DNA from 2 places in the Jeotgalicoccus sp. S0W5 genome. Region 2 is predicted to be linked to the other one. Evidence: riboswitches for the same ligand, from Rfam matches in the RefSeq annotation. Region 2 holds a riboswitch; the other holds the start of a gene.
The links. Region 2 has a riboswitch for thiamine pyrophosphate ahead of EYB29_RS01680 (3-oxoacyl-ACP reductase). Riboswitches for the same ligand answer to the same signal wherever they lie in the genome.

Region 1 (4,220 bases), on a different contig from region 2:
TGAACCCTTATCAAATCTAGATGCAAAACTAAGAGTAGTGGCTCGTAGAGAGTTATTAAAGCTTCATGAAGAATTTAAACAGACTTTTGTCTATGTGACTCATGACCAAGTTGAAGCGATGGCACTTGGAGATCGTATCGTCGTTTTAAATAAGGGTGAAGTTCAGATGGTAGATACGCCTTATAACGTCTATCATCAACCAAGGAACTTGTTTACAGCTCAGTTCATTGGTTCACCACCAATGAATATTCTTGATGGTTTTGTTAAAGATAAGCAGTTCTGTTTCGATGAACAATCCATAGATATTAGTAGTATCAATGGAGTGGGCAAAGAATTAGAAGGTAAGAAAGTATATCTCGGTATTAGACCGGAAAATATGAAGATTAGTGAAAATGATGATGGGGACATCAAAGGGAAAGTCATTTTTAGAGAAAATTTTGGAGCAGAGGTCGCTCACACCATTCAAATTGGTGCAACAGAAATTATTGTAATGTCTAACACAATCATTAATCAAGACGAGGTGTCGGTTATCGTTAATCGAGAACATGTTCACTTCTTTGATAAAGAAACAGAAACAAACTATAAATATTTGATGGAGGATTTATAATGAATATTTTACTTAGTACAAACGCATTTATTACTACTGGCTTTAAGCCACTAAAAGAATTACTAGTTGATTATGATACATTCGATTTTGGACTTGAACTGTTCCCGAATTTTGAAGATAAAAGATTTAAAGATGAATTAGCCGAAATTAAATCGCTAATCAAAGACAGACCCTTGTCCATGCATGGTCCGTATTTTAAGGTGGAGCATAGTGCAGAGAAAGGTACAGATGCTTATAAATATGCCATAGACCAGATTGAACAAACCTTAGAAATCTGTGAAGACTTAAATATCAAGCATCTTGTTTTTCATCATAATAACAAAAAAATTACTGATGAGAATAAAGCTTCATCAATAGTTGAAAGTCAAAAAAATCTTCATGAATTGGATGACATTTGTAAAGAATCTGATGTTGAAATCCTCGTTGAAAATGCAGGGGTCTATGCTAAAAATAATGTACTATTTGATGAAGAAGAATTTATAAGTATGTGTAAAGAAGAGGGAAATAATCTACTTATCGATATTGGCCACGTTAATGCTAATAACTGGAGTCTTGAAAATATTATTTCTTCTTTAAAGGAGCAAATTACGCATTATCACTTGCATAATAATGTTGAAGGGAGAGATGATCATAATAGAATTCATGATGGTTCATTAGATTTTGAAGACTTTGTTAAATTGTATAATATGTATACACCAGAAGCGGACTTAGTTCTTGAATATAACTATGATCTTGGTAATGATATAAGTGCAATAAAAGAAGATTTGGACTTCTTATATAAAACTTTTAAGTAAGACTTTTAAACAACATGCTGTGTTCTCTTATTTTCTTATAAATAGACTAGAAATAATTTGCCATTTATACTATAGTAAAGTGTATTGATTACTTATGCCGACATAGTTTAATGGTAGAACACAGCCATGGTAAGGCTGCAATACGAGTTCGATTCTCGTTGTCGGCTGTTTCAACCAACTCTACAAGAGTTGGTTTTTTTGTTTAATTATTTGCAAAAGATTGTACTAATCGATAATGTTAAATAAAGAATGAAATTTGGAGGTTATGATGACAACAGTCACTCTACAAGAAGCAATTTTTACTGTAAGTAATCTTAGAACCGAACTCGCTAATGAATATGAGAAATTCAGTACAGAGTACCGAGTGCCTATTTCGGTTAACAATGAAAAAATTGATCATGCAGATAAGCTTTCTAAAGTTAATGAATCACTAGCTAAAGTAAAGCAATTGAGAAATGATTTAGTAACTTTAAAAACAGCAATTCACCACAAAAATTCTACAGCTACAGTGGTTCTTGACGGCACTGAAATAACCGCATCTAGTGCCTTAGAGTCATTGAAAATTGAACGTGGTATCATCAACAATATAAAGAACAATATTACTTTTGGCTATGGTCGTGAACGTGTTAAGACTATATCTGGGGTAGGTATTGTTGAAGAGGGTATCATCAATGAAGATGAGATCAAAGAATATCTGTCAGAACTTGAAACACTCGTTAACAAAAAATCAATCTTAATCGATAAATTTAACAGTACTGAAACGATTGACGTCACACTAACAAGCATATAAGTCATGTATTGGTAGAAAGAGACCTATTTTAAATCGAGAATTTGATGGATTACAATTTACGTTTTATTTATCTGTTACGATTTAAGAATTCGAATCAAACGACTGATGGACAATCATAGTGATGATTATCTCTTTCGATGGAGTTTCCCTCAAAAACTTTTGGGTGTTAAGTTTTGCCTTTTTGCTCACCTACAAATTAAATAATAAAGACTAGGGGTGCACTTTTGTGCTGAGAGATGAACAATCGACCCTTTGAACCTGTAGGTTAGGACCTGCGTTAGGGAAGTCTGTGTCGATAAATTTTGGCGACACCTTTCTAATGGACTCGGACCTCTCAACAGGTTCGGGTTTTTATCTTGTCTGGTCGGAAGGGGAGTTTTAATGTTTACTGAACGTTTATGGACGCGTGTGGAAGGGATTTGGTCTTCTTATTTGGAACATCCTTTTGTTAAAGGTTTAGGGGATGGCTCGCTTGATAATGAGAAGTTTCAGCACTGGTTAAAGCAGGATTACGTCTATCTTGTGGAGTATTCTCGTTTAATGGCGATTGGTGCAGAGAAGGCACCAGATCTAGAGACGATGAACTTGTTTACAGAGTTATTACATGGGACTTTGTTCGGGGAGATGGATTTACACCGATCTTTTTCAAAACGCTTTGGTATATCTGAGGATGAATTGTTGGAGACAGAAGCATCAGCTGTGAATACGGCTTATACATCTTATATGCTAAATCATGCTCAGCGCGGAGATGCTGCTGTTGTAGCTGCATGTTTATTAACTTGTGCTTGGTCTTATAATTTTATTGGCAGTCATTTAAAAGAGCAGTATAACCATGATAAGAATCCATACAAAGAATGGGTAGATATGTATTCTGATGCGGAGTTTACTGCCTTAAATAATAATGCTATGAAACTTATGAATCGCTTGGCCGAAGGGAAGCCTGAACGTGAGCTGAAGGTCTTGGAAGATATTGTTGTAAAGACGAGTAAGTACGAGTATATGTTCTGGGATATGTGTGAGAACAGGGAGACTTGGGATGTCTAGTTTGAGGTGCAGATTTAGCTGAAATGCAGTTATAAAAGATCATAAGTTTTCTAAATTGTTAAGGGTCTGTAAAACATGTGTATTCCATAATTTCTTTGGGGTAAGCTAGGACTAACATCACGATTCAGTCTGAAAACCTATACTACTTTAAGGAGAGGGAATTTATTATGAAGAAACTCTTAACTGTTACATCATTAGTAGGCGTATTGGCACTTGCTGCATGCGGAGGCGGTTCTGAAGAAGAAGGTACAGAGGAAGGTACAGAAACAGAAGAATCTGGTACAGAAGGAACTGAAACAGAGACTGAAGGCACAGAATCAGAAGATACAGAGTCAGAAGATACTGAATCAGATGACGAAGGTGAATAGAACATTTGAATATCGGCCGCTGGTAAAAACCGGTGGCTTTTTTTCTTGATGCGAATTATTAAAATTTTGTAAGGGTATCATATATAATATATATAATTCGACATATTACAGGAGCGAAAAGAAGTATGAAAATTGGTGTGATTTCTGATTTGCATATTGATCGATACAATGATGAAAAACTACAACAGAAGGATTTTACCTTAACCTTGGCAAATGAGGTGAATCGTCAATCACTCGATGTGTTGTTGATAGCGGGCGATATTTCAAATGATCATATGCGGTCTTATCGTTTCATGCAGGCACTGGAACAAATGACAGGCGTTGTGATTTACTTTGTGCCAGGCAACCATGATTTTTGGAATCAATCAGGAGATGATAAGACGACACAGGAGATACATCAATTCTTCAAAAGCACGAAGTATTATAAAGAAGGCGAACCTGTAGATCTAGGTAACGGCTGGGCAATCGTTATGAATGCCGCTTGGTACGACTATACTTACGCAAGTGACCGCTTTTCTAAATCACGTCTAGAAGAACGCAGTTATTACGGTGGAACATGGCAAGATTTAGTACGTGTAGATTGGGGAAAAAGCGATCCAGAGATATCTTTAGAATTT
Region 2 (4,220 bases):
TTCAAGACTTCCTGGGAGTGTTGGAGGCATCAAGTTAAATCCATCTGCGGCACCTTCATTCATCCATCTTTCTAATTCATCGACAATTTCTTCAGGCGTGCCAATGAGTGTTAAATGTCCACCTCCAGCGTTGAGATAACCGAGTAGTTCTCTGACTGTGGGATTTCTGTCTTCTATAATTTCTAAAACAGTTTGATAACGTCCAACAGGTCCTTTGAATTCTTCGACTGGCGGCAATTTTGGTACTTTTTCGTCGAGTTTCCATGATTTTGTATCTTGCTGAATAAAGAATTCGAGCTGATTAAGTGCAGTATCAATTGGAAGTAGGTTGTCTAATTTTGCTTTCTTTTCTTGCGCTTCTTCTCTTGTTTTACCCACGTAAGTCACTAGTCCCGGAAATACTTTGATATAGTTGTCTGGACGACGGCTTTCTTTTATGGCTTGATTTAATTTTTCACGATAAATATTTGCTTGTCTTAAATTCCAAGAAACTGAATAGACAGCATCAGCATATTTCGCAGCCAGTGCAACACCTTCTTTTGAAGCCCCGGCTTGCATAGCCACTGGTTTACCCTCTTTTCTTAAAGGTAAAGTTAGCGGACCTTTAACTTGGAAGTTTTCACCATTGTGATTGAATGGCTGAATATTCTTATTTTTAGTAATTGTGTTATTTTCTTTATCTGGCTTGTAGCTTTCAATTGACCACGATTCAAATAATTTATTCATGACTTCAGCAAATTCATCCGCTTTCTTATAACGAACGGCTCTCTCAGGCAATTCAGGTATACTGTGGTTTTGTGCTTCGCGGTCGGTCATTGAAGTCACCAGATTCCATCCCATGCGTCCTTTTGTTATGTGTTGCAGTGTGAGTAACTGTCTTGCTGTGGTAAATGGGTTATTAAATGTACTTGAAATAGTTGAAACAAGTCCAACGTTATCTGTGACTTTACTCATAGCAGTTAATGCAATCATTGGGTCAAAATAACTCGCTGGTAATTCAGTTGGACTATCTGCGGGGAAGGCTTGTGAATCTGCGAAAAATACGGCATCAAATTTTCCGCGTTCTGCAATTTTTGCCAGATTTTCATAATATTCAATTGTCGTGAATTCATTGACACTCGAATCGTCTTCTAACCATGCTGCCTGATGGTGACCCACACCATACAATAAAATTCCTATATTTAACTGTTTAGAATTATTCATAATATATACCGCCTAGTTCATAGTAAGTCCGCCGTCTACCGTGATGTTTTGCCCTGTAACCCCATCTGCTGCCTCAGAACAAAGATAAACAACCATATTAGCAACGTCTTGTGGGGTTGTTACTTTTCTCAATGGTGTGGACTGTGCGATTAAATCAAATACTTCTGGTGTTGTGACTGCACTTGCGTCTGTTGTTTTCAGTAAACCGCCAGAAACAACATTTGCTCGGATACCATACTGTCCAAGTTCTGCTGCAACGTTTCTGGTGAACCCAATTAAAGCAGCTTTTGCAGTGGTGTACTCGTGATATGGTACTACAGGATTTTGATATAGATTAGTTCCAATACTAATAATTGCACCGTCTTTACGTTCTAAAAACTGTGGTATTACACTTTGTGATACGTTGAATGCAGCTTTTAGTGTCCCGTCTAACTGTTGCTCGTAATCTTTATAAGTCAAATCTTTGAATGATTTTTGAGCGGTTGGATCAAATTTAAAGTTAACGAGTGCATTGTTTACAACAACATCAATCTGTCCGAAATGTTCAGTTCCTTTTTTAACTAACTGCTCAACTGCTTCACGGTCTGTAATGTCCGCTTGAATCGCAATGGCTTGTGCTCCAATTTCGTTTTTTAACTTCTCTGATTCTTCTTTACTGTTGTTGTAGTTAATTATGACATTAAAACCTTTTTCACTTAGTGCTTTTACGATATAGCTACCAAGTCCTCTTCCACTTCCCGTTACTAAAACTGTCCTTGTCAAATAAATCACTCCTATAATTTTTTAGAATAAAAAAATACGCAGCCTTCATAGGAAAGTTACGTACCGAGAGTAAATTATATGCCCGCAAAGACATAGATATACAACTGTATCGATGTAACACTTTCCTACGCCAGTTTTAACTGGATCAGGTTCAAAGGGTCTGAGGTTACCCTCATCTCAGTTTATAAAAACGCCCCTAGTGCGAATCTATTCTATTTAACATCATTGTATTACTTTACGAAGATACGTCAAGTAAATCACAAATTATGTGAATAGGAACAAACACAATTCAAATTCAATTCTGTAACTGTACTGCTATCTAGTTCTTATATGATTGAGTAAATGTTAAAAGATAGTTATCAGTATAATTAAAATATAATTTTATTTGCAATATTTAACTTTTTAGAGTAACTTGAAGTTATTGATTGGAAAATTAAATAGTTAAGACCACTGGAAGTGTCTTTGAAAAAGGCTGAGATTAAAGTGTAGACTTTGGGATTCCGGGAACCTGATACAGTTCATACTGGCGTAGGAAAGTGGCGAAAGTAATATGTGTTGATGCATACTTGCGCTGTTTTTCTATATAGAAAAACAGCGCTTTTTTATATTAAGGGGTGACATAATGCTTATTGCAATTACACATTTTAAGATATTAATTTCCAAGGACATTGTTCATTTCAATACGATTTCATCCTGTATCGATTATCTTTTACTTCGTACACCCATGTCCGACAACGAGTTATCATCTTTCCTTTGTCAGCTTATTCAATCAGGTTTCCCTAAAGAAAAAATCATCATTCACACTTCGACTAAATTGCTGGAATCTTTTCGTTTAACTGCCATCCACTTTAGAGAAAACGATCCAACTGCATTAACGTATAAAAAAGAACATCCGGATATTTCAGTCAGCATGTCTGCTCATTCATCTGAATCTGTCAAGAAAGCACAGGACAATCATCTCGACTTTGTATTATACGGGCATATATTTGAATCGAGTTCAAAGAAATCTTTGCCGCCGCGTACACATCAAGAAGTACGTGATGCACTTTCTTATGAAATTCCGGTCGTTGCACTTGGCGGTATCAATTTAACAACTATCAATCAATTACCGGCAGGTTTCAGTGGTATCTCGGCAATTTCTGCATTTATGGATGCATCACCCAATCAAATCACCAGATTAAAAGAAGAATGGCAAATATTAAATTTGATGTAAGTAAATGCTCCATTGCTTAGACACTATAACTTGGTTAATATATTTCCCAGCTGTCGCAGTACTTAAAAAACTCTCATTTGAAAGGATGAAACAATATGCAGTGCACCGTCAACGGAGAACTCCATTATTTTGAAAAGGATATTACCATAGCTACCCTGCTGGACCACCTGGATGTAGATGATAATCGTATTGTAGTGGAACACAATGGGGAATTGATAAAAAAAATTGTATTTAAACAACAAGCAGTGAAAAATAATGATCGACTTGAATTATTAGAATTTGTAGGAGGCGGATAATATGTTAGAAATTGGAGATTTAAAATTTAACTCAAGGCTATTTTTAGGTACTGGAAAGTTCTCAGATGAGAAAATACAGGCCGCTGCAATTGAAGCGTCAGGTACAGAAGTGCTGACTTTCGCTGTCAGACGTATGAACTTATTTGATAAAGACCTGCCCAACCCGCTGGCAAATATTGATTTAAGAAAATACACGACATTTCCGAATACAGCAGGGGCGAAAACAGTGGAAGAAACTGTACGCATCGCAGAAATCGCAAGACATGCGGGTGTCTGTGACATGATTAAAGTTGAGGTTATTGGTGATGATAAGACATTACTGCCTGACCCAATTGCGACATACGAAGCGTGTCAAATACTGCTGGACAAAGGTTATACAGTCTGTCCATATATTTCAAACGATGTCGTGCTTGCAAAAAGACTCGAAAGACTTGGTGTTCATGCAATCATGCCGCTCGCTTCTCCTATAGGTACGGGACGCGGTATTAATAATCCATTGAATTTAAGATATATTGTAGAACAATCCAGCATCCCTGTTATTGTGGATGCAGGAATCGGTTCACCCAAAGATGCGTGCTATGCTATGGAGCTGGGTGCAGATGCGGTATTATTAAACACCGCTGTATCGAATGCCAAAGACCCGGTTAAAATGGCAGAAGCGATGAAGCTTTCAATTGATGCAGGGGTACTGGGTTATGATGCAGGACGTATTCCGGTTAGGTATTCTGCACAGGCCTCAAGTCCTG

Region 1: another riboswitch for thiamine pyrophosphate. It lies ahead of tenA (thiaminase II); the one in region 2 lies ahead of EYB29_RS01680 (3-oxoacyl-ACP reductase).

What each region holds. Positions count from the first base shown of each region.
Region 1 is NZ_SIRQ01000004.1:106,493-110,712, reverse strand. Features, by position in the region: gene EYB29_RS07030 (ABC transporter ATP-binding protein) at 1-607, shown strand, start outside; gene EYB29_RS07025 (sugar phosphate isomerase/epimerase family protein) at 607-1,401, shown strand; tRNA gene EYB29_RS07020 (tRNA-Thr) at 1,498-1,568, shown strand; gene EYB29_RS07015 (hypothetical protein) at 1,670-2,191, shown strand; TPP riboswitch at 2,394-2,492, shown strand; gene tenA (thiaminase II) at 2,573-3,235, shown strand; gene EYB29_RS07005 (hypothetical protein) at 3,403-3,603, shown strand; gene EYB29_RS07000 (metallophosphoesterase) at 3,729-4,220, shown strand, end outside.
Region 2 is NZ_SIRQ01000002.1:172,406-176,625, reverse strand. Features, by position in the region: gene EYB29_RS01685 (NtaA/DmoA family FMN-dependent monooxygenase) at 1-1,203, opposite strand, end outside; gene EYB29_RS01680 (3-oxoacyl-ACP reductase) at 1,216-1,965, opposite strand; TPP riboswitch at 2,071-2,173, opposite strand; TPP riboswitch at 2,408-2,517, shown strand; gene EYB29_RS01675 (thiamine phosphate synthase) at 2,690-3,178, shown strand; gene thiS (sulfur carrier protein ThiS) at 3,274-3,474, shown strand; gene EYB29_RS01665 (thiazole synthase) at 3,476-4,220, shown strand, end outside.